Regions from separate parts of the Clostridium sp. JS66 genome, predicted to be linked through region 1. Evidence: riboswitches for the same ligand, from Rfam matches in the RefSeq annotation. Region 1 holds a riboswitch; each other region holds the start of a gene.
The links. Region 1 has a riboswitch for FMN ahead of ribD (bifunctional diaminohydroxyphosphoribosylaminopyrimidine deaminase/5-amino-6-(5-phosphoribosylamino)uracil reductase RibD). Riboswitches for the same ligand answer to the same signal wherever they lie in the genome.

Region 1 (8,091 bases):
GCAAAGGCTTATTGCTAATATCTATTCCTTTAATAGGAGTGGAGGAGGATAATATTGCTCCTTGAATTTCTTGGTTTTCCATGAATAATTTTTCCTTTAAGGAGGTATATACTAAGCATCCAGGATAGTTTTTTTGAAAATAAATGTTCCCACCACAATGATCTAAGTGGTTATGGGTATTTATTATATATTTAGGATGAAGACTATTTTTTATTAATATATCTTCTATTTTTTTAGCATCAGAATTATTCGAACCTGTATCTATTATGAGACAATTTTTATTCTTAAATGCAAAAATTCCAGAATTGGTAACTGAGTTTATATAATATGTATTTCCTTTAATTTTATCTAAAGACATAAAAGTTCACTTCCTTATTAATTTTGTTTAGGTATATGAGAGAAAATAACAAGTGAAATATAGTAACATACTGACTGGTTATTTTTGAATATGCCTTGTTTATAATGATATCATATGTGAAAATAAATTTGAATTATTGCGGTAAAATTTACACATGATAAAAACACTAAAAATTTTGAATTTTAAGCATATGCATGCTATAATTTATAATAGTATATTATATTTACTTATATGGAGGTATAAAAATGGATTCTTCAGCAATGACTAGCCTAATGACACTTCTTGCTTTTACAGGTATTATTCAAGGATTAGGTATGAAATATAGCAAATCTGTTAGAAAGAAGCTTATGCTGGATGCAAAAGGTGTAGATACAAAGTATGTTAACATGAAAATAAATTATTTAATAATAGTAGGAACTGTTTTATTAATGGTTCAAGTTGCATCTTATTTTAGACCTGAATTATCAGAAAAATTAAATATAGTATTTTCAGCATTTTTATTACTTTCTATAACAGTAGATATGGTCTATAGAAAGATAAGAAGAAAGAAAATGTTGAAAAAGAATTAGATTTAAATTAATGCTGTTGATAACTTACTATATCAACAGCATTTTTAATAAATAAAATAGAATGAATTATTTATATTGCTTTAAAGTTTTCGTAGTTTTCAGCATAATAATTTTTGTCATAAGGTGATTCTCTTAAAGGACATTGCAATCCAGGGCACATGAAACAATTTTTATAATTATTCTCATTATGAAAATAAATGCCTGAGTAGGTTTTGCTAGGAGTCATATAAAATTTATCATTAAGTGATACTCCTATATATTTCATAGGATCTTCTAGAATTTTGAATATTTTTCTTAATTCATCCATATTCCAATCTATAGTAGAACCAGGGTTTACTCTAGCTAAGCTGCCAGTACTAAAGTTAATTTCTATATATTTTTGTAGTTCTAAATGCACTTGTATTAAAATGGATTGACTTATATGTTCGGCTACTTTACTGATAAGTTTATCTTCCTTTGACTCACACCATTTTTGCAGTTCTATTCCAGATGTAATTATATAAGGAAAAGCTATAAGTTCATTACGTAAATTTACACTTATAACTCTGCTAAAAAACTCTTCACAACCAATTAAGGTAGAATTATGAGATTTTTTATCTATAGTACATTTTTTAAATAATGCCTTAGGCTTAGCCATTTTTTCAGCTTCAGATATGAGCTCTTTTAGTATAATAGATTGTTCCTTGCTACTAACATTTAATTCATTGTATAGCTTTGAGTATTCTATATTGAACTTTAAATCCTCCAACAAAATGCATCCATTAGTTAAAGTTTTCATAACATTCATCAACCCCTTAAATATATTTTAGTGTACATATTTAATCTGAAATAAGCATAATGCTTCGCATTTTTTAAACTGTGAAAGTTGAGTTTATGTGCTATTTCTTTCTCATACTGCACTGTTCCTTATTCTTGCATCTACTACAGTCATGGTCTATATTACTTAAAGGTTTATTTTTATCTGCGCCATAGATATAAGCCATAGATCGCAGTGATGTAAGCATAAAATCTTCGTTTACATATATATCTAGAAAATTTTTAGAATCTAGTTCATCTAAAATGTTTTTTTGGTACCGTAGAGGAATTTCACCATCTCCAGGTGCTATTCTATAACTAAGGCCTAATCCTAATTCTTTAGCCTTACTGTGTATGTGATTAAATAATTGGGAGCTTATTTCAAACAAATAGGAAGCAGCCATAGCGTCTAGTACCATTCCCTCCTTCATTTTAGCATAAGAAAAAAATTCATTTACTTTTTCAGAAATTTTATCACCAATAGTGACTAAACAGTAAAAGATATATTTATAATCTTCTATTACTTCGAAAGTAAAGTCTTTATTTTTTTCTGCTATAGTGAATATAGCAGAAGGTTGTACACATTCATATAAATTAGGTAAAAGCTTTTCATATAAAGAACTTATCTCTTCATCAGTTATAGTTTCACAATAGGATTTTAAAGTATCTATAACTTGCTGCTTATCCAATTTAAAATCAAAGTCTAGTACTACTTCCATTTTCATATACCTCCATTAATTAGCAAATACACACAAGTATATTATACACTATTTAAGTTGAAAATTTAGAATTTAATTAATAATTGACAAAATTATCAGAATGGTGTATATTAAACCTGTAATAAAACTTAATATAAAAACTTTCGGGGCAGGGTGAAATTCCCGATCGGCGGTAAAGTCCGCGAGCTGATAAGTCAGCATGAACTGGTGAGATTCCAGTACCGACAGTAAAGTCTGGATAAAAGAAAGAAAGATGCAATTTTAGTAATAAGCAATTAGTATGCTTTTAAATGTTTTGCATATAATAATCCCTGAAGGTTTCTTCAGGGATTTATTTTTTTTATAAACTATTTTAAAAGAAATTGGTAACACTTATAATCATCTACTTCAAAATTTTTAAAAATAAGTAATTAAATTGAAAATATATATTAGGAGGAAGGGGAAAGTCTTGAACGATAAGAAAAAAAATTTAGATGAATATTACATGAAAATGGCTTTAAATTTAGCATTAAAAGGACAAGGAAATGTAAATCCCAATCCTTTAGTAGGAGCAGTAATTGTCAACAATGGAAACATAGTTGGACAAGGGTACCATAAATTTTATGGAGGACCTCATGCAGAAGTATATGCTTTGAAAGAAGCTGGTGAAATGGCAAAGGGGGGAGAGCTTTATGTATCCTTAGAACCATGTTCGCATTATGGTAAAACACCTCCTTGTGCAGAAGCTGTTTTAAAGGCTGGCATTAAAAAAGTAGTAATAGCTATGAAAGATCCTAATTCCTTAGTAGCTGGAAGGGGAATAGAACTTCTAGAGAAAAATGGAGTAGAAGTAGTTGTGGGAGTTTTAGAGGAAGAAGCAAAAAAAGTAAATGAAATATTTATAAAATATATTACACAAAAAACTCCTTTTGTAATATTGAAAACGGCTATGACTTTGGATGGAAAAATAGCTACTAGAACAGGAGAATCGCAGTGGATAACAGGAGAAGAATCCAGAAAATATGTGCACATTATCAGAAACAGAGTAATGGGCATAATGGCTGGAATAGGAACTATTAAAAAGGATGATCCACTACTTACCACTAGATTTATAGAAGATGGTAAAAGCCCTACAGCTATAATTGTAGATTCTAAACTTTCAATACCTGTGCAATCAAAAATATTTACAACTTTAGATAAAAGAAAAATTATAATAGCATGTACTGAAGAATTTGATGCAAAAAAGAAAGAAGAGTTAGAACAAAAGGGGATAAAAATAATAGTAACTCCTAAAGATAATAATAGAGTAGATTTAAAATATTTGATGAAGGAATTAGGAAAAGAAGGTATAGATAGCATTCTTTTAGAAGGTGGAGGAGAACTTAATTTTTCCGCACTAGATTCTAAAATAGTAGATAAAATATTATGCTTTATAGCACCTAAAATTTTAGGAGGCGCTACAGCTAAAACTCCAGTTGAAGGTAACGGTATTGAAATTTTAAAGAATGCTGTATTAATCAATAAAATGAATTGCAAAAACGTTGGAGAAGATTTACTCATTGAAGGGTACTTTAACAATTAGAATATATAGATTAGTAATTAATACTTAAAAGGAGGTGGCTTTTTGTTTACTGGAATTATAGAAGAGGTTGGAAGAATTTTAAGTATATCTAAAGGCACAAACTCTGCACAAATTAATATAGAAGCTAAAAAGGTATTAGAAGATGTTAAGCTTGGAGACAGTATTGCTGTAAATGGAGTTTGTCTTACAGTAACAAGTTTTAAACATAATAGTTTTACTGTAGATGTTATGCCTGAAACTATGAGAAGAAGTAATTTAAATAATTTAAAAAAAGGCAGTTTAGTAAACTTGGAAAGAGCATTGGCTTTAGGTGAAAGATTAGGTGGACATATAGTTAGTGGGCATATAGATTGCACAGGAAAAGTAGTTAACATAAAGAATGAAGATATAGCTACCTGGGTTGCTGTAGAAGTTCCTGATGATGCATTAAAATATATTGTGCTTAAAGGATCAATAACCATAGATGGTATAAGTCTTACAGTAGCAGAAGTAAATGAAAAATCTTTCAGTGTTTCTCTTATACCACATACTAAAGGAGAAACCACTCTCTATGAAAAGAAGCTTGGCGATGAGGTAAATATCGAGTGTGATTTAATAGGAAAATATGTAGAGAGATTAGTTTTTATGAAGCAAAAGGAAGAAAAAAAAGAATCTAAAATAACAGAAGCTATGTTAAGAGAAGCTGGATTTATGTAGATGATCAATTAATGATTTGTAATAAAAATTTAACTATAGAGAAGTTAATAACTAAAGTGTTGAAGGAGAGATAGAAATGGAATTTGAATTTAATAGTATAGAAGAAGCTTTAATGGATATAAAAGAAGGAAAAATGATAGTAGTAATAGATGATGAAAGTCGTGAAAATGAGGGAGATCTCCTTATGTCTGCAGAGAAGGTAACCCCTGAGGCTATAAACTTTATGGCTAAGTTTGGAAGAGGACTTATATGTACACCTATGACAAAGGAAAGACTTAGAGAACTTAATATAAATCACATGGTAAGTGAAAACAGTGAAAAGTTTTCAACAGCATTTACAGTATCTGTTGATGCAGTGGAAACTTCTACAGGTATATCAGCTTATGATAGAGCTTTAACAATACAGAAGCTTGTAAATCCAGAGTGCTCAGGAGAAGAATTTGAAAGACCAGGTCATATTTTCCCTCTTGAAGCTAAAGATGGAGGAGTACTTGTAAGAAATGGACATACTGAGGCTGCTGTAGATATATCAAGATTAGCAGGTTTTTCTCCAGCAGGCGTAATTTGTGAAATAATGAATGAAGATGGTACTATGGCAAGAACTCCACAGCTTATGGAGTTTGTAAAAAAACATAATTTAAAGATTATAACTATAGAGGATCTAATAGTTTATAGAAAGAAAACAGAAAAGTTTATAGAAAATGCAGCTGAAGCTCATATACCAACAAGATTTGGAGATTTTAAAGCTGTAGGATATAAAAATATTTTAAATGGAGAACATCATGTAGCGTTTGTAAAAGGAGAAAACTTTGAAGATGAACCAGTATTAGTAAGAGTTCATTCAGAATGCCTTACAGGAGATGCATTCCATTCTCTAAGATGTGACTGTGGAGATCAATTAGCAGCAGCTTTAACTCAAATAGAAAAAGAAGGCAGAGGAGTTCTTGTGTATATGAGACAAGAAGGAAGAGGTATAGGACTTTTAAATAAATTAAAAGCTTATGCACTTCAAGAACAGGGTATGGATACAGTAGAAGCAAATATTGCCTTAGGATTCCCAGCTGATTTAAGGGATTATGGTATAGCAGCTCAAATTCTTAAAGATTTAGGAGTAAATAGTGTAAGATTACTTACTAATAATCCTAAAAAAGTATCAGGACTTTCTGAATATGGAATAAATATAGTAGAAAGAGTACCAATAGAAATGGAATACTCAAAAGAGAGTATAGATTATATGAAAACAAAAAAAGAAAAGCTAGGACACTTACTTAATTTATAATACAGAAAGTGATTAATTTTATTTAAAATTTGGAGGTATAAATATGAAAATTTATGAAGGAAAATTAAGTGCAGAAACATTAAAATTTGGTTTAGTAGTTGGAAGATTTAATGAATTTATAGGATCTAAACTTTTATCAGGAGCACTAGATTGTTTAAAAAGACATGGAGCAACAGAAGGTAATATAGAAATAAGTTGGGTTCCAGGAGCTTTTGAAATTCCACTAGTAGCAAAAAAAATGGTAGCTATGAAAAAATATGATGCTGTTATATGCCTTGGTGCTGTAATTAAAGGTTCTACACCACATTTTGATTATGTATCTAGTGAAGTATCAAAGGGAGTAGCTCATGTATCATTAGAATCAGAAATACCTGTAATATTCAGCGTACTTACTACAGATAATATAGAACAGGCAATAGAAAGAGCTGGAACTAAAGCAGGTAACAAAGGTTGGGATGGAGCTATGTCTGCTATAGAAATGGCTAACCTAATGAAGGAATTAAAATAATATAGTATATAAGTTGCAAAATAAAAAAGGAGATGGCTTATTTTAAGACAGCTCCTTTTTTACTTATAATTAAAAAGTGTATAGTTTATGTATTCTTAAGCTCCAATGGAAGAAGAATCTTCCTCTTCTAGTTTTAATCCACTTTTAGCTGGAGTTTTAAATTTAGGTAATCCAAACATTATAGCCAGCACTGATGCAGCGCCTAAAAGATAGGGATAATAAAGATATTTCATTATCAAAAATGGCGAAACTGCTGCAAGGCCTGAAGCAACTAAAAGTTGAGCTCCATAAGGTATACATCCTTGTATAAAACAAGCAAAAGTATCTAAAAGACTTGCAGTTTTTCTTCTATCTACACCGTAATTTTCAGATAAATCTTTAGCCAAAGAACCAACTATAATTATGGAAACAGTATTATTAGCCGTACATAAATCTACTAAACTAACTAATATTCCGATACCAAATTCGGCACCTTTCCTTGAATGAACTCTTTTCTGTATTGTATTTAATAAAAAGTCTATTCCACCGTTGTATTTTATTAATTCACCAATACCTCCAATTAATATGGATATCATAGATATGTCTTCCATACCTGCAATACCCTTCGAACAAAGCTGAAATACTGTAAATATATCAAAAGATCCATAAATAATACCAATTATAGATGCTAGTACAATACCTCCAACTAATACTAACACTACATTGAAGCCTGTTAAAGCTACTCCAAATACAGCTATGTAAGGCAGTATTTTAATAAATTGATAATTATAAGGCCCTGAGTGATTAATATGCATGCCAAAAGTTAGAAATGCATATATTAATAATGTTAAAATAGCTGCAGGAAGCACTATTTTAAAGTTAGCTTTAAATTTATCTACCATTTCACAATCTTGAGTTTTAGTGGCAGCTACAGTAGAATTGGATATCATAGATAGACCGTCACCAAACATAGCACCACTGACTACAGCAGCAATTAAAAATGCTATAGGAAGACCTGTTTTTTGTGATATTCCAACTGCAATAGGTGATAGAGTTACTATTGTTCCAACAGAAGTTCCAAGTGACATGGATAAAAAAGAACCAATTACAAATATACCAGCTACCATAAAACTAGGTGGAAAAACAGCTAGTCCTAAATTTACAGTAGAATCTACAGCACCCATAGATTTGCTGACTTCAGCAAAAGCACCTGCTAAAATAAAAATTAAACACATCAGTATGATGCTAGAATCTCCAGCACCCTTGCAAAATCTCTCAACTTTTAATTCTATAGGTATATTTTTGTTTTGAAGTATAGCTATAGTAGATGCAATTATTAATGCTACAATTACAGGCATTTTATAAAAATCTTTCATTATAATTGAAACGCCAAGAAATAGCAGTATAAATATAACTAGTGGCAATAATGCCATAGCATTACCTTTTTTTTCATTCATTATTTTGAATACCTCCCTTTATGTTTTTGCATGATTTAATGCAGCAGATATATAATATCACGTATTACATTCAAGTATTGGTATAATAAATATATTTTATAATAAAGTTCATAGGTATTATAAAAAATTATATGTATTTCATGGAGTTTAGTGCTTTTGTTTTGACTAGG
Region 2 (8,091 bases), 610 kb from region 1:
CCAGAAAGAGAGAGAGTAGTTAAAGAAATTCATACAAATCAAGCAGAAGATGATTCAGTAAAGAAGCAGCCAGTTAGAAAAGAAAAAACAGTTGGAAGAAATGACCCATGTCCATGTGGTAGTGGTAAGAAATATAAAAACTGTTGTGGAAGATTTGAGTAGTGTAGATTGTATTCTAGAAAAACTTTTTGCAAACGCAAAAAGTTTTTCTTATATTTATATAAAAGGAAGTGTGATTAAATGGTAATTCAATTAGAAGAAGTATTAAGCTCTTTGAATAATTTAAATGAAATCATAAAAGAAATTAGGGATTCACTTTGACATAGAGAGCACTAAAAATAAAATAGAAGAATTACAAAGAAAAATGCAGGAAACTAACTTTTGGAATGATACAGATAAAGCACAAGAAATAACAAGTGAAGAAAGGTTCCTTAAATCTAGATTAGATAGGTATAAAGAACTTGAAACTAAAATTCAGGATGCTGAATTTTTAACTAAGCTTGCAATAGAGGAAAATGACCTTTCTTCATCAAAGGATATAATGAGAGAAGTAGAAGAGATTGACAATGAAACAGAAAGGTTTAGGATTGAGATATTACTTTCTGGAGAATATGATAAGAACAATGCCATAATGGATATCCATGTAGGCGTTGGAGGTACTGATGCTCAGGATTGGACAGAAATGCTTCTCAGAATGTATACAAGATGGGCAGAAAAAAAAGGATTTAAAATAGAAACTGTAGATATTTTACCAGCAGAGGATGCAGGAATTAAAAGTGCTACTTTAAGAATAATTGGAGAATTTGCTTATGGATATTTAAAAGCTGAAAAAGGGATTCACAGATTAGTTAGAATATCACCTTTTAATGCTAATGGAAAAAGGCAGACCTCATTTGCATCTATTGAAGTATTGCCGGAGCTAACTAATAATCAAGATATAGATATAAAACCGGATGATATAAAAGTTGACACTTATAGGTCTAGTGGAGCAGGAGGACAGCATGTAAATAAGACAGAATCAGCCATTAGAATAACTCATATTCCAACAGGAATTGTAGTACAGTGTCAAAATCAAAGAAGTCAGCATCATAATAGAGAAGAAGCAATGAGAATGTTAAAAGCTAAGCTTGCTGAGCTTAAAGAAAGGGCTCATAAGGAAAAAATAGAAGATTTAACTGGAGAGCTTAAAGACATGGGCTGGGGAAGTCAAATAAGATCCTATGTATTCCAACCTTATACTATGGTAAAAGATCATAGAACATCTGTAGAATGTGGAAATATTAATGCAGTAATGGATGGAGATATAGATCAATTTATAAATGAATATTTAAAACAATATAATTAAAGTGTTTGAAGATCATAAGTATATTTACAATGTATTTATGACATGACTTATGAAAACTCATAAACTTGTTTTATTTGCACATGCAAGTGAAACAAATTTATGGGTTTTTATTATTTAATTTATTGGTTACGATTACATTGCTTGACAAATATAAATGATTAACATATTATTAGTATAACAATTATTTTTATAACAAGTATTAGTTCGCCATATAAAGGAGGAAAAAATGATTACATCTCTAGATAAATCCATTGGAATGTCCATAAATTATGTCAATAAAAAAATACAAAGATATTTATCCATAAACCTTGAAAAATACGATATTACGACAGAACAATGGGCAGTATTATTAAAATTAGTTGAGAAAGAAGGAATTAATCAGAAATTATTATCTAAGGAAGTAGAAAAAGATCAGGCAACACTAACAAGAATATTAGATATTTTAGAAAGAAAGAGTTTGATTATAAGAAAAAAATCACCCGAAGATAGAAGAGCTTTTTTAATTTACACTACTGATAAAGGTAAAGAAGTTAAGGAAGAAGTGTATCCTTTTATTGAAAAATTATTTAAAAATATGATATGTGGTATTCCAAAAGATGAATTGGATCTGTTTGTAGGTGTTCTTAGTAAAATTAATGAAAATATGTGTACTGAGGAACAAAAAATAAAACAATGTAATAAAAAGTAATTGGAGAATGTTTTAATAGGAGGTCGATATAATGGAAGAAAGAATAGAAGAAATTCAATATCAACAAAAGGTTTTTAAAGTAGTACCAATTAGTATAGCGTTAATAAGTGCAGGATTTCTTTGTATGTTAAATGAAACAGTATTGAATATGGCGTTAAAAAATTTGATGGTTCAGTTTAGTATAACTGCAAACACTGTACAATGGTTAAGTACAGGATATATGCTTATTATGGGTATTTCTATACCTATCTCAGCTTATCTTACTCAAAGATTTACAACAAGGCAATTATTTTTAGCTTCTGTAATTATATTTATACTTGGAACAATTATAAGTGGAATTGCTCCTACTTTTTCAATTTTATTAGTAGGACGATTAATTCAAGCTGTAGGAACAGGTGTTTTAATACCTAATATAATAAATACCTTAATAATTATTAATCCTATAGAAAAACGTGGAAAGGCACTTGGGATATTCAATCTTGTTATGTTTTGTGCACCTGCTATTGGTCCAACTCTTTCAGGATTAATCATACAATCTCTTAATTGGAGATGGTTATTTTTTGCCATAGCACCTTTCTCTGTTATTGCACTTATACTTGGGTATATTTATATAGAGAATGTAACAGAACTATCAAAACCAACTCTTGATGTTGTATCAGTTGTATTATCAACTATTGGCTTTGGTGGATTTATATATGGAGTTAGTAATATAGGAGGAGCATCTAATACTACAATGGTTGTTCCTATGATTGTAGGATGCATTGCACTAGCAATATTTGTATTACGTCAATTACATATGAAACAACCTATGTTGGATATGCGTACATTTAAGTATCCAATGTTTACCTTGGGAACTATACTTATTATAATTATGCACATGGTTAACTTTGCAACTATGCTTCTTTTACCAATGTTTCTTGAAGGAGCTTTGGGTTTAACAGCTTTTACAGCAGGACTTATTATGCTTCCTGGAGGACTTATCAATGGAATTGTATCACCTATTTCAGGACATCTTTATGATAAGTTTGGTCCTAAAGTATTGATTCTTCCAGGATATATTATTTCAACTATTGTATTTTTTATATTTTCTAGAAGTTTGTCACTTAGCATAACTATTCCAACAATAATTATTTTGCATTGTCTTTCATTAATAGCTGTTGGAATGATAAATACACCAACTCAAACAAATAGTTTAAATCAATTGACTCCAGAATATTATCCTCATGGTACAGCTATAATGAATACATTACAACAAATAGCAGGGGCATTTGGAACCTCATTATTTGTTGCTATTATGTCTGCTTATCAAAAGAATTATTTAATGACTGCAAGTAATCCTAATGATTCTAAGCAGCAAGCTTTGGCATTAGTTTTAGGAGTACGACATACCTTTGCAATTGAAGTAGGGGTACTTATTGTTGCTGTAATAATATGTTTATTTATTAAAAATAATAAAAAGGCAGTAACACAGTAGATTTAAGAAACCACTAGAGTTTAATATTATTTAAAGTTGTTAGCTTATATTAATTTGCCAAATACCATGTTGGTGGTGTAATATATTATTAGTCATTTTTAAAATAAAATGAAAATTGCTACTTATAGTAGCTTAATGTTTTCAGTAAGCACCCTTGTTTATTACTGTTTTAGGGTGCTTAAATTAAGATAATAAGGTTGGAGGCAAGTATAAGTAATATGAAAAATATAGTAGATAGATTGGTAGAAGAACTTAATTTAAATAAGAAAAATGTTGAAAGTGTAATAGATCTTTTAGATGGAGGAAATACTGTACCATTTATAGCTAGATATAGAAAAGAAGTAACTGGTAATATGGATGATGTAACTCTTAGAAATCTATTTGAAAGACTTACATATTTGAGAAACTTAGAGAGTAGAAAAGAAGATGTTATAAGGCTTATAGATGAACAAGGTAAGCTTACAGATGAATTAAAAACAATTATAATGAAATGCGATACCTTAACCGAAATAGAGGATATATATAGACCATATAAGCCTAAAAAAAGAACAAGAGCCATAATAGCAGCAGAAAAGGGTTTAAAACCATTAGGAGAAGCTATATGGAATGGCGAGTTTAAAGATGACATAAAAGAATATGCCAGTAAATTTATAAATGAAGAAAAGGAAGTAAAGTCAGAGGAGGAAGCACTACAAGGTGCAATGGATATAATAAGCGAAATTATATCTGATACTGCTGAATATAGAAAATGGATTAGAAACTTAGTTAAAAATGAGGGACTTATAGAAACTACTGGCGAAAATAAGGAAAATGAAACTACTCCTTATGAAATGTATTACGATTATAAGGAAGCTGTAAAAAGTATTCCAGCTCATAGAATACTTGCGATAAACAGAGGAGAAAAAGAAAAGATACTTTCAGTTAAAGTAACTGCAGACATGGAAAAAATAATTGTCTATTTAAAATCGCAGTGCTTGAAAGGAAATGACAATACAGATATTTATATAGAAGAAAGTATAAAGGATTCATTAAAAAGACTTATATATCCATCTATTGAAAGGGAAATAAGAGCTGAACTCACAGATATAGGAGAAGAAGGAGCTATAAAGATATTTAAGGCTAATTTAAAAGCATTATTAATGCAGCCTCCTATTAAAGGAAAAGCAGTATTGGGCTATGACCCTGGATTTAGAACAGGATGTAAAATAGCTGTACTAGATGATACAGGTAAACTATTAGATACAGCTACAGTATATGCTACAGTACCTAAAAATGATGTAGAAGGAGCTATAAAGACACTTAAAGAATTAGTTTATAAATATGATGTAGGTGTTGTATCTTTGGGAAATGGTACTGCTAGTAGAGAGTCTGAAGAAGTTATTGTAAGATTAATAAAAGAAGTTAAAGAAGAAAAAAACAAAGAGCTCTATTATGTTATTGTGTCAGAAGCTGGAGCTTCAGTATATTCAGCATCTGAGTTAGCAGCTAAAGAGTATCCAGATATAAATGTATCCTTAAGAGGAGCTATATCCATAGGAAGAAGACTTCAAGATCCACTAGCTGAACTTGTAAAAATAGATACTAAGTCTATAGGTGTAGGACAATATCAACATGATGTCACACCTAAAAAATTAGATGAATCTTTGAAAGGTATTGTAGAGGATTGTGTAAATAGTGTAGGTGTAGATTTAAACATAGCTACGCCATCACTTTTAAGTTATATTTCAGGAGTAAATGCAACAATAGCACAGAATATTGTAAGCTATAGAGAAGAAAATGGTAAGTTCAAAGGTAGAAAGGAACTTTTAAAGGTCAAAAGATTAGGAGCTAAGGCTTTTGAGCAATGTGCAGGATTTCTAAGGGTTATGGAAAGTAAGGAACCTTTAGATAATACATCAGTTCATCCTGAATCATATGAAGCTGCTAAGGCGTTATTAACTACATTAGGATATACAATAGAAGATTTGAAAAATGTAAAATTATCAGATATAGATCAAAGAGTAGATAATATAGGTATTCAAGGATTAGCAAAAAAATTGGAAATAGGTGTTCCTACGCTTAAAGATATAATAAAGGAAATGAAGAAACCAGGAAGAGATCCAAGAGAAGAAATGCCAAAGCCTGTATTGAAAACTGGGATTATAGATATGGCTCAATTGAAACCAGGTATGCAACTTACAGGGACTGTAAGAAACGTGGCAGACTTTGGAGCTTTTGTTGATATAGGTGTTCATCAAGATGGACTTGTACACATAAGTCAGTTATCGGATAAATTTGTAAAGCATCCTTTAGATGTAGTTCAAGTTGGAGATATAGTTGAAGTAACTGTGCTTGAAGTGGATGAAAAAAGGAAAAGAATAGCATTAACTATGAAAAAATAATTATTAGCAAATAATACATTTAAATATTTTGTTATATTACTTGAATTTTAAAAAAACTTGTACTATAATATAAACATAAAAGTTAATAAAATTAGTCTTCAGGGCGGGGCGAAATTCCCCACCGGCGGTATAGCCCGCGAGCCTTAAATAGGTATGATTCGGTGTAATTCCGAAGCCGACAGTAAAGTCTGGATGGAAGAAGATAAAGTATAATGTTTATTCGCCCTGGTATTTTATATCAGGGTTTTGTTTATGCCATTATACATCTAAAAATCAAATCCCAAAGAAGATGAATTTATTTTAAGTTTTTAAATTTAATTGGAGGATGGTAAAAATGAAAAACGAAAAATTAAACAGATTGGTTAAGGTGTCTTTACTTGGGGTGATCGGATTTATACTTATGTTTATAGAGGTAGCTACACCATTATTTCCAAGTTTTTTGAAAATCGATATAAGCGATTTACCAGCTTTAGTAGGAGCTTTTGCATTAGGACCTGTAGCAGGTATATCTATAGAATTTTTGAAGAATTTGCTTCATGGTTTATTTGTTGGAGGAACAGCTTTTATAGGAGAATTAGCAAACTTTGCAGTAGGATCAATTTTGGTAGTAGTAGCTGGATATATTTATAATAAAAATAAAAGTAGAAGAACAGCTATATTTGGTTTAGCTGTAGGAACAGTTGCAATGTCATTAGCAGCTAGTGTTTTAAATTACTTCATATTATTGCCTTTATATGAAACAGTGCTTCATTTCCCTATAAGTGCTATAGTAGCAATGGGAAATAAGATAAATCCAAATATAAAAGACCTAAATAGTTTTGTAGTTTTAGCTATCATGCCTTTTAACTTGATTAAAGGAATAATATTATCTTGTTTAACATTTGTTATGTATAAAAGTGTATCGCCAATTCTTCATGAAGAAAAAAGAAGTAAAACACAACTTGCAAAGAATAATTAATATAAAAAATCCAGGTAACTCTGGATTTTTTTTTACTTACATACGATAATAAAAAAGAGGTGAATACTATGGCAGGTATATGGAATATAAATAGTACCTATAATGTTAATACCAAGAGAATGTTTAGCAAATTATCCTTTGAAGTTGGACAGAATTTTGCAGCTAGAATTATGAATTTAGATAAATTAACAGGAGAAGTTTTATTAAAGCTTTTAGATGGATGGCAATTTTCAGCAAAGCTTCAAAATGGTGTAGATATATTACCACAAGGTTTGATGAGATTTCAAGTAGAAGGTTTTGAAGATGGAAAACTTCAATTAAAAATACTAAATCCTGATAATAAAAAAAGCAACACAGAAGAGGATTCTATAGATTTTTTATTGAAAAGTAAAAGTATTAATGTAGATAAAGAAGACTATCCTCTTTTAAATAGAATGATAAAACATGAGATGCCTTTAACAAAAGAAAATATATCAAATATGAAAACTATAGTAGATTTTATGGGTAAGATAAAGCAGAATCCAGAAGAGGAAAATGCATTTATAGGTAAGTATATGCAGAGTAAAAATGTACTTCCAGATAGTCTTAAAGGTCAAGAAATTAAAGATACATTAAAAAGTTTTTTTAATGAATTAAAGAACCTTTCAGAAGAGGATATACTTATTTTTGCAGAGAATAACATTGATTTGACAGAAGATAACATTAAAAGTTTTAATGATATGTTTAAGGGATCAGGAAATTTATATAAGGAAATTAAAAATATAGAACAGCAGGTTTTAAAGAATAATGCGCAAAAGCAACCTGATGAAAATGTAAAAAGTGAAAAAATTTATATTAACGCTGAACAAGAAAAACAAATAGTAGGGGATAATGTTGAAAACATAACATACAAAGAAGATACTAATTATACAAATACAATTGAAAATCAAGGCGAAAATATAAATAGTGATAAAAGTATAAGCGATAACAAAAATTTAGTTAATAGTGATGTAAAAAGTAAAGGAGAAAATTTAGAAAATAGTAATGTTGCAATTAAAACAGAAAACAAAGTTGAAGATAAAAGTACAACTGAGGGTAAGGATACTATAACAAATAAAGAAATAGAAACAGGTGAAACCATTGAAAAGGAAATTAAGAATTATGTAAGTAAAAATAATACTATTGATAAAGAAAAAATTGTGGATAACATTGCAAAGGCTATAAAAGATCAAATAAGTGAGAAAACCCAAGAAATGAAAAGTATAA
Region 3 (8,091 bases), 1.4 Mb from region 1:
TTGCTGAATCTTAAGTCCAACAATATCTTCATAAAACTTTAAAGATTCCTCTAAATCTTTAACTGTTAATGTACTCCAACAGAATTTCATATTCTAATTCCTCCCTTTAATATCTCTGCTTTAATTATATAAAATATTATTGCAATTTAAAATATTTATATGTAACTAAAACTCCATATTTTCATTTATTGCTTCATGTTCTTCTGTATAATTTGTACCGTTTTACAACTTTACATTACTAGCTACATTATTTAATACATTTTTTCTAAGTTTATAATGCTCTTTATAAATTTTTGAATTATTGATATCAGGAGTATACTTATTTATGATTTTTAAGTTACCTGCAAGTGCTTTCTTTAAATCCTGTGTATCACCCACTGCATAGGAAGCAACAATACAATTTGTAAGTACAGCACCACCTGAAACTTCTAATGTAATTGCCTCACTTTGCATAATGTCTGCTTTAATTTGATTCCAAAGATGATCTCTACTTCCACCTTCAGTTATGGTAATTCTATTTATTTCAATTCCAGCATTTCTATAATCATTTGTAATTTCCATATAATCATATGCAATAGCCTCCAAAACAGATCTCCATAAGACAAATTGGTCAGTATCTAAGGTCATGTTCAAAAAACAGCCCTTAACATTTGAAAATTCTCCATATCCACCAGTTAAATATGGTAAAAAAATCACACCATTGCATCCAGGCTTAACCTTTTCCGCTCCTTCACTAAGTGCTCTATAATAACTGTCGTCATCAGATTTCTTACAAATACTATCCTTAAACCATCTCAGTGCCAAACCTCCAGTTCTAACAAATCCCCAATAAAAATATGTATTCTCCAAAGTACCACTGTTAAAAATCAATTCACTTCCCTTCTTACTTAGTTCTGGAATAATTCCATTTGTTGAAACGCAAAACATAGCACAAGTTCCAGCAACGTCCACAGCTTTATTTGCTTCAAGTATTCCACTTCCAAGCATGGACTGCATGGTGTCACCCGCTCCAGCACAAATTGGTATGCCATGAGGGCATCCAGTTTCCTCTGCAACACCTTCTGACAGAGTACCAATAACATCCCAGGGTTTTACAATTTTAGGCATATAACTTTTGTCTATTCCCAATATGTTAAGCTGCTTATCAGACCATTCCTTTTCATATACACGATATCCAAGTCCCCAACCTGACATGGTTCCCCAATCAATAAAGGCAGCACTGCTCTTTAAACCTGCAAGATTCATTAAAATATAAGGAGCATTATGAACAAATTTCTTTCCTCTTTTTTGAAATTCTTTAATATTTTCCAAAATCCATCGTGCATGTAATGCAGGAAACATACAGCTTGGATCAGCATTACCCGTTTCTCTTCCCCAAATATCAAGATCCAATTTTTTAAGGTTTTCAACATCACTTTGCGTTCTTGAATCCAGGTAGTTTATATAAGGCGTAATTGCCTTCCCATTCTCATCTATGCCAACAACTCCACAGATGATTCCATCACCCATAATTGCTTTGATTTGTCCAGGATCAATTTTTTTATCTTTCAACTGTTTTATGCACTGCTTAATTCCTAGTTTTGTAAGCAAAAAATATTCATCTGCATCCATTTCAACCCATCCTGGATGTGGATATTTTAAAGTTGTCTTATTAGATGATTTTACTATACATTTCATATTTTCATCATATACAGCTACTTTTACACTTTGAGTACCTGCATCAAAACCCAGATAATAATGTCCCATTTTTCATTTTTAGCAGGAGATATTTAAACACATAAGTCTCCCACTAAAATTCACCTCTTTTCCTTATATAAAGTATTGTGTACCTTGATATAAAGCTATATAAAACATCTATAGAGTAAAAATAAATTTCTATATACCAACTTTTTTTAACATAAAAATAACCCCTAGGTTTTCCTAGGGGTTAGTAAACACAATAAACATATTGTTAAATTTAACAATATACAATATTATTCATTCACCTTCTTTCATCCAGACTATACTGTCGGCTTCGGAATTTAACCGAATCTGCCAAATGGCTTGCGGGCTATACCGCCGATAGGGAATTTCACCCAACCCCGAAGGATACTTTATATAACTTTACCATTAATATAGCATTGTTATTTTTTCATGTCAATCATGACTTATACTAATTTCCTTTTTCCATACCCTTTGCCATTCCATCTTCTAATTGCTTACCTTCTTTTAATAAAAATGTGGGAATAACAATAATTGCTGTGATGACTGAAATGACTAACATAGTATCATTCAGTGCTTGAAGCTGAGCTTGTTTTGCAACTATTCCAAAAAGCTGACTTAATGCTCCAGCTTGAGCATCGCTTGGAGATACTCCAGATTGTACCATAACTCCCTGCAGCATTTTAAACAGGTTCATGCTATTGGGATTAAAATAATTTACCTGTTGAGATAAATTCGAATAATTGATTGTGGTTCTACTCTGCATGATACTTGTAATCAAAGTAATTCCGATAGATGTACCTACTTGCTTTACTGTATTTAAAAGTGCTGAAGCATTTGACATTACAGACTTTGGCAATGCACTAAACCCCATTGTTTGAACTGGCGCTATAAGAAACCCTACTCCAAAACCTCTTATCATTAACAGAACAGTTATAATTGTATTAGAAGTTTCCAATGTAATTTTGGACATACTGTAGCTATTTAAACCAATTAATACCAAAGCAGATATAGCAAATATCCTTGTATCCAGTTTATTCCCTATTTTTCCGTAAACCGTCATAGAAATTGCAGTTGCTATTGCTTCAGGAAAGAGTATTAAGCCTGCTTGCATAGAATCTAATCCTTTAATCTGCTGAAGAAATATAGGCATAAGAAACACACCTCCATAGAGAGCCAATAAAGCAACGTTCATAATAATGTTACTCATGCAAAAAGTGTAATTCTTTAAAAGTCTCAAATTAAGCATAGGTTCAGGGATTAGCAGTTCATTAACAACAAACATGAACATACTATAACATCCTACTATCATTATGATTATATTTTTAATATCGCTCCAATCCACATTACTTTTTCCCAGCACATAAAGAATAGCTGACATTCCAACAGCTGAAGTCACAAGACCTATGATATCAAAGTGTTGCGAAGCTTTGTGCTGTGATTCTCTAAGTATGATCATAGCTAATATTGTACTGAGTATCCCTATTGGAATATTAATGAAGAAAATAAACCTCCAATCAAGATTCTGAATGATATACCCTCCAAGAGTGGGGCCTAGAGCAGGAGCAGCCATAACACAGATACCAATAATACCCACAACCATACTCATTTCACTTTTATCAAAAGTAGTCATTAATATTGTCATACCAAGTGATATAATGAAGGCTCCTCCTACTCCTTGAGTAATTCGTGCTACTATAATAGACATTAAGTTCCATGAAATACCACACATTAATGAACCAGATGTAAATAAGATCAAAGCAATAACAAACACTTTTTTTAATCCAAATCTATCACTTAAATATCCTGTTGATGGTATAGTAACTCCCAGTGTCAATGTATAAGCACTTATTACCCACTGTATTTGATCAAGGGATACACTAAAGGTTTGCATCATTTTTGAGGTGGAAAGATTGACAACGCTGGTATCTAAGTTTGCCATAAAAAGTGCCGATACAACTACACTCATTGTAAGCCATTTATATGAAATATTCTTTTTATTTTCCATTACTACCCACCTACTTTATATGGATTTTTATGACTGCATTGGTTCCGGGTAAAAGATTACCATCTGTTTTATCCAACTTAATTTTTACAGGTACTTTCTGAACTACTTTTGTAAAAGTGCCACTTGAAGAAGAGGGAAGCATAGAAAATGCTGAATTTGATGCTTTACCTATAGAATCCACCTTTCCTTTAAAATCTTTTTCTTTAAACTCATCAAAATTTATATCTACCTGCTGACCCAATTTTATATTTTCAACCTTACTCTCTTCGATATTTGCAGTTACATATAACTGGCTTGGGTCTACCACCATGGCAAGAGTAGGAGCTGAAGTACTTAATTCATACTCCCCAACATTTGCCTGCTTTTTAATAATTACTCCATCCATAGGTGCCCTCAAAAGGGATTCATCTATACTGGAATCATCTAATCCAACAGCATCAATACGACCAATGATTTGATTTTTCACTACCTTATCCCCCTCTTTAACATTGAATTCAACAAGTTTTCCTGACACCTCAGGTAATATCTTCACAAAATCCCCAGATACCTTTGCATCTTCAGAAGAAATATAATATGTATTGTTATGCCAGTAGTAATATCCTACGCTTCCAAGGGTTATTAACATTGTAACAAATATAACTAAAATTATTAACTTTCGTTTTTCCTTCATTTTTATCATCCTCCCTAATTTTTTACGCCAACTTCGGCAAACATACCTGGTTTCAATTCTACATCCTGATTTTTAAACTTCACCTTAACAAGAATATTTTTATTTTTTAAATTAACTACAGAATCAATTACAGATATTTCACCGTTAAATTCCTTGTCTGGGACTTCTACTGCTTTAATAACCACTTCTTGTCCAACTTTTATTTTATTTATATATTCTGCAGGCAAATAAGCATCTACCACCATTGCATCAGAATTTACGATATTCATCAAATTAGCTCCTGCTGCTGCTAATTCTCCAGTTCTAATATCCTTTGCTGTCACAACTCCAGATATAGGTGAAACAATAACGGAATTGTCCATTTGAATTTTTGAAATATCTAATGCTGCCTGAGCCTCTTTTACTTGTGACTCTGCAACATTAATAGTTTCTTGTGCTTCTCCTTTATTTAAAATATCCAATTCTGCTTTTGATGATTTATAGGATGCCTCAGCTTCAGCTAACGCTGTCTGAAACTGCTCCAATTGAGATTTTGAAATAGCTCCAGTATCAAAAAGTTTTTGATTTCTTTCATAATTCTTCTTGGCATTTTCATAACTGACATTTGCACTATCCACTAAAGCCTGAGCTTTATATATTTGTTCTGGTCTGGACCCGCTTTGGGTTTTAGCTAAATTTGCTTGAGCCGTTCCTACACTGGCCTCTTCCTTAGCTACCTGTGCTTCAAGGTCTTTTGAATCCAGCTTCATGAGTGGGTCGCCTTTTTTCACCGTTGAACCAATATCAACATATGTTTCAGCAACTTTAGCAGTAATTTTTGAGGATATATTTACATTTTCATTGGTATTAATTTTACCTGCCATTAAATATACTGTTCCACATTTATCACTATGTTCTACATTTACAGTGGTTTTAGCATTACTTTTATCTGGGCTACTGCACCCTGTTAATATGGAGATTCCTAAAAATGTGGATAATATGAACATTAAACCTAGTTTTTTCATTAATCATTACTCCCTTCAATATATTGGTTATTTTTTCAAAATCAATTCCTATTAACTTTTATGTATTTTTTCTTTTTAAAAATAAGAAACGCACAGTTCCTTATTTGTATGATATAATAAGTTTACGATAAATGCAATAGAAAAAATAAAACTTTTCAAAAGGATGGTGTTAGCAATATGGATGAGCAAAAAAATAACTTTTCTACCGAGCCTACTAAATCTTGCAGCGATGAAAACAAAAATACGGTAACTAGACGACGTGGAAAGATCCTTGAAGCTGCAATACTTCAAGCTGCTTGGGATGAACTCAATAATGTAGGTTATTCTCATCTAACTATGGAGGGAGTTGCTGCACGAGCAAAGACAAATAAGGCAGTTTTATATCGTCGTTGGCCAAATAAACCAACACTTGTAATTTCAACAATACAAAAACATATACATAAACCTATTACTGATGCTCCTAATACAGGTAACCTTCGAAATGATGTAATTATTCTGCTTGAAGAAATAGCAAAACCTCTTCAAGCCATTAGTGCCGAAACCATACACGGCCTCATGGTAGACTCTAGTAGTCATATAATATCTTCAATACCACAAATAGTAAGTAAAAATAACGAAGACACATTGTCAAAATCCATGATGACGATTTTAAAAAATGCTGAACTTAGAGGAGAGGTAAATCTTAAAAAGGTTAGTCCTAGAATTATTTCACTACCTATAGATTTATTGCGGTATGAAATTCTCACTACTCATGAACCTATATCTGATAAAACAGTAAGTGAAATCGTTGATGATATTTTTATACCACTTATTCATTCATGAACTTTTGTTCCTTTAGAAATGCAAACGGAAAGGATGTAATCAAAAACAAAGCTTTTCAAAAGTGAAAACTTCAGCAGCAGACCAAGATATTTTTGATGTAGCAAAGCAATTTGAAACACTACTTGGAAAAACTTTAAATGAACTTGTAAGAGAAGACCAAAGTGGAATAACTAACGCCTAAACTACAAAAATCAGGCACTTAGCTATTTCCAAATAGTAAAAAATAAGGAGGTCTTAATAATAGATGATCTCTATAAAGGCAAGCTTACTGAATCGGATATAAATATAACCTTTGAAATAATAAATTACAGATACATGAAAAATTTGCCTATAATATCTTCAGAATTCACCGTAGAAAAGCTCTTGTACTTTGATGAAATCATAGGAAGTAGAATTTTAGAAATGTGCAAAAATTTCACTGTAGAAATACACGGTAAGGAGAATAATTATAGTTTGAGGTAGACGTAACTAAATTACCCCTTTATAGTTGTAAATAACCAATTAATTAACACAATAATAGAAATGTATGCTATTGGCGATATACTGCATAAAAACGCTTTAGTGTTGGATTTTTTAGATACTAAGATAATAGAGCTTACACATGCTAAAAACATTACTACTGGTATTGATAAAGTAAGAAAAAAGAATAACCATGCCCTCGGATCTCCAGCCGACTTTGGTGTATCAAATATCATTGCACCTGCCACAAGGAATGCAAACCCAACCGGCACTATTGCAATAACATATATAGTATTTAATATAATTGCTATTATTCTAAATAATTTATCTTTAATATTATTCATAATCTAAAACTGTCTCCTTTGATGCTTATATAACACTTTTCCTATGCTTTATTTATATCGAATTTTTCTCTATAAACTTTACTTAACTTCCAAAGTTTACATCTTGAGGGGACTTTGTAAGTGCTTACTTGAACTTGTTATTATAAACCTGCCTTCTTTTTAAGATTAACTAAAACAGACTAGCTTGCTGTATTAGTGCTAAGCTAGTCTATCTTAGAATATATATTATAGGTATTAGCCTTCTTCATTCTTAAGAATGCAGCCATAATCTCCAATTTTGTAATCACCATATACACCATAAGCTATACACTTAGCTCCACCTTTACATAAATTAAAAAAATTACATTTTGTACAGCCTTTAGGCTTTTCCTTAAAATCTCTTAAATCTTTAAATACTTTTGAATTAAAATAAATTTCTTTTAAATTTGAATTTTGTATATTCCCTGCTACAATTGGTAATCTTCTACAAGGCATTACATCTCCATTTTCAAGAAGTACTACTAGTCCATCTGCTGCACTGCATTTATAACACTCACTAATTCCATTTAAAAATTGTAGACTTCTTCCACCAACAATTTTAGTTTTAGTAAATTTATTTAATACATTTAATTGCTCTTTACGTATTATATTTATATATTCAACCACTTCTTTTTTACTTAAAGTTTTAATTTCCCCACAGTTTCCTGAGCCAATTGGGACCATTCTATCTGTCCAAACCTTATATGCCTTACACTTTTTAGCTGCCTTTACTACATTCTTAAATTCTTTATAGTTCTTATTATTTGCAGTAAATGAAACTAATGATTTTATCTTGTATTTTCTTAATAGTTTTAATGCTTTTATAACTTCATTATAAGAATTTGCGCCTCTTATTTCATCATGAACTTTTTTACTTCCATCTAAACTTACTTGTACCATTTTAGGATTGTAACTTTTTAGTTTAATAACATTTTCCTCATTTAAAAGTGAACCATTAGTAAGTATTCCAAAATCAAAATACTCAGCATTCTTTTTAAAAAAGTCTAAAAGCTTCCAAATATCTTCTCTAATAAATGGTTCTCCCCCAGTTATATTTATTTGTCC

Region 2: linked by a shared signal. The riboswitch ahead of Q6H37_RS01140 (ECF transporter S component) and the one ahead of ribD (bifunctional diaminohydroxyphosphoribosylaminopyrimidine deaminase/5-amino-6-(5-phosphoribosylamino)uracil reductase RibD) in region 1 are both predicted to bind FMN.
Region 3: linked by a shared signal. The riboswitch ahead of Q6H37_RS10585 (FGGY-family carbohydrate kinase) and the one ahead of ribD (bifunctional diaminohydroxyphosphoribosylaminopyrimidine deaminase/5-amino-6-(5-phosphoribosylamino)uracil reductase RibD) in region 1 are both predicted to bind FMN.

What each region holds. Positions count from the first base shown of each region.
Region 1 is NZ_CP131467.1:839,958-848,048, forward strand. It holds gene Q6H37_RS03715 (MBL fold metallo-hydrolase) at 1-358, opposite strand, end outside; gene Q6H37_RS03720 (hypothetical protein) at 604-927, shown strand; gene Q6H37_RS03725 (hypothetical protein) at 998-1,705, opposite strand; gene Q6H37_RS03730 (5-methyltetrahydrofolate--homocysteine methyltransferase) at 1,806-2,441, opposite strand; FMN riboswitch at 2,577-2,695, shown strand; gene ribD (bifunctional diaminohydroxyphosphoribosylaminopyrimidine deaminase/5-amino-6-(5-phosphoribosylamino)uracil reductase RibD) at 2,890-4,002, shown strand; gene ribE (riboflavin synthase) at 4,045-4,698, shown strand; gene Q6H37_RS03745 (bifunctional 3,4-dihydroxy-2-butanone-4-phosphate synthase/GTP cyclohydrolase II) at 4,775-5,977, shown strand; gene ribE (6,7-dimethyl-8-ribityllumazine synthase) at 6,021-6,485, shown strand; gene Q6H37_RS03755 (Na+/H+ antiporter NhaC family protein) at 6,581-7,921, opposite strand.
Region 2 is NZ_CP131467.1:227,531-235,621, forward strand. It holds gene secA (preprotein translocase subunit SecA) at 1-162, shown strand, start outside; one part of gene prfB (peptide chain release factor 2) at 241-303, shown strand; one part of gene prfB (peptide chain release factor 2) at 305-1,345, shown strand; gene Q6H37_RS01125 (MarR family winged helix-turn-helix transcriptional regulator) at 1,572-2,033, shown strand; gene Q6H37_RS01130 (MDR family MFS transporter) at 2,065-3,507, shown strand; gene Q6H37_RS01135 (Tex family protein) at 3,726-5,888, shown strand; FMN riboswitch at 5,979-6,096, shown strand; gene Q6H37_RS01140 (ECF transporter S component) at 6,223-6,846, shown strand; gene Q6H37_RS01145 (hypothetical protein) at 6,915-8,091, shown strand, end outside.
Region 3 is NZ_CP131467.1:2,233,023-2,241,113, reverse strand. It holds gene Q6H37_RS10590 (VOC family protein) at 1-90, opposite strand, end outside; gene Q6H37_RS10585 (FGGY-family carbohydrate kinase) at 223-1,746, opposite strand; FMN riboswitch at 1,980-2,093, opposite strand; gene Q6H37_RS10580 (DHA2 family efflux MFS transporter permease subunit) at 2,153-3,709, opposite strand; gene Q6H37_RS10575 (HlyD family secretion protein) at 3,720-4,379, opposite strand; gene Q6H37_RS10570 (efflux RND transporter periplasmic adaptor subunit) at 4,394-5,383, opposite strand; gene Q6H37_RS10565 (TetR/AcrR family transcriptional regulator) at 5,561-6,205, shown strand; gene Q6H37_RS29565 (hypothetical protein) at 6,267-6,386, shown strand; partial or broken gene Q6H37_RS10560 (DNA replication protein) at 6,440-6,667, shown strand; gene Q6H37_RS10555 (hypothetical protein) at 6,679-7,008, opposite strand; gene Q6H37_RS10550 (radical SAM/SPASM domain-containing protein) at 7,243-8,091, opposite strand, start outside.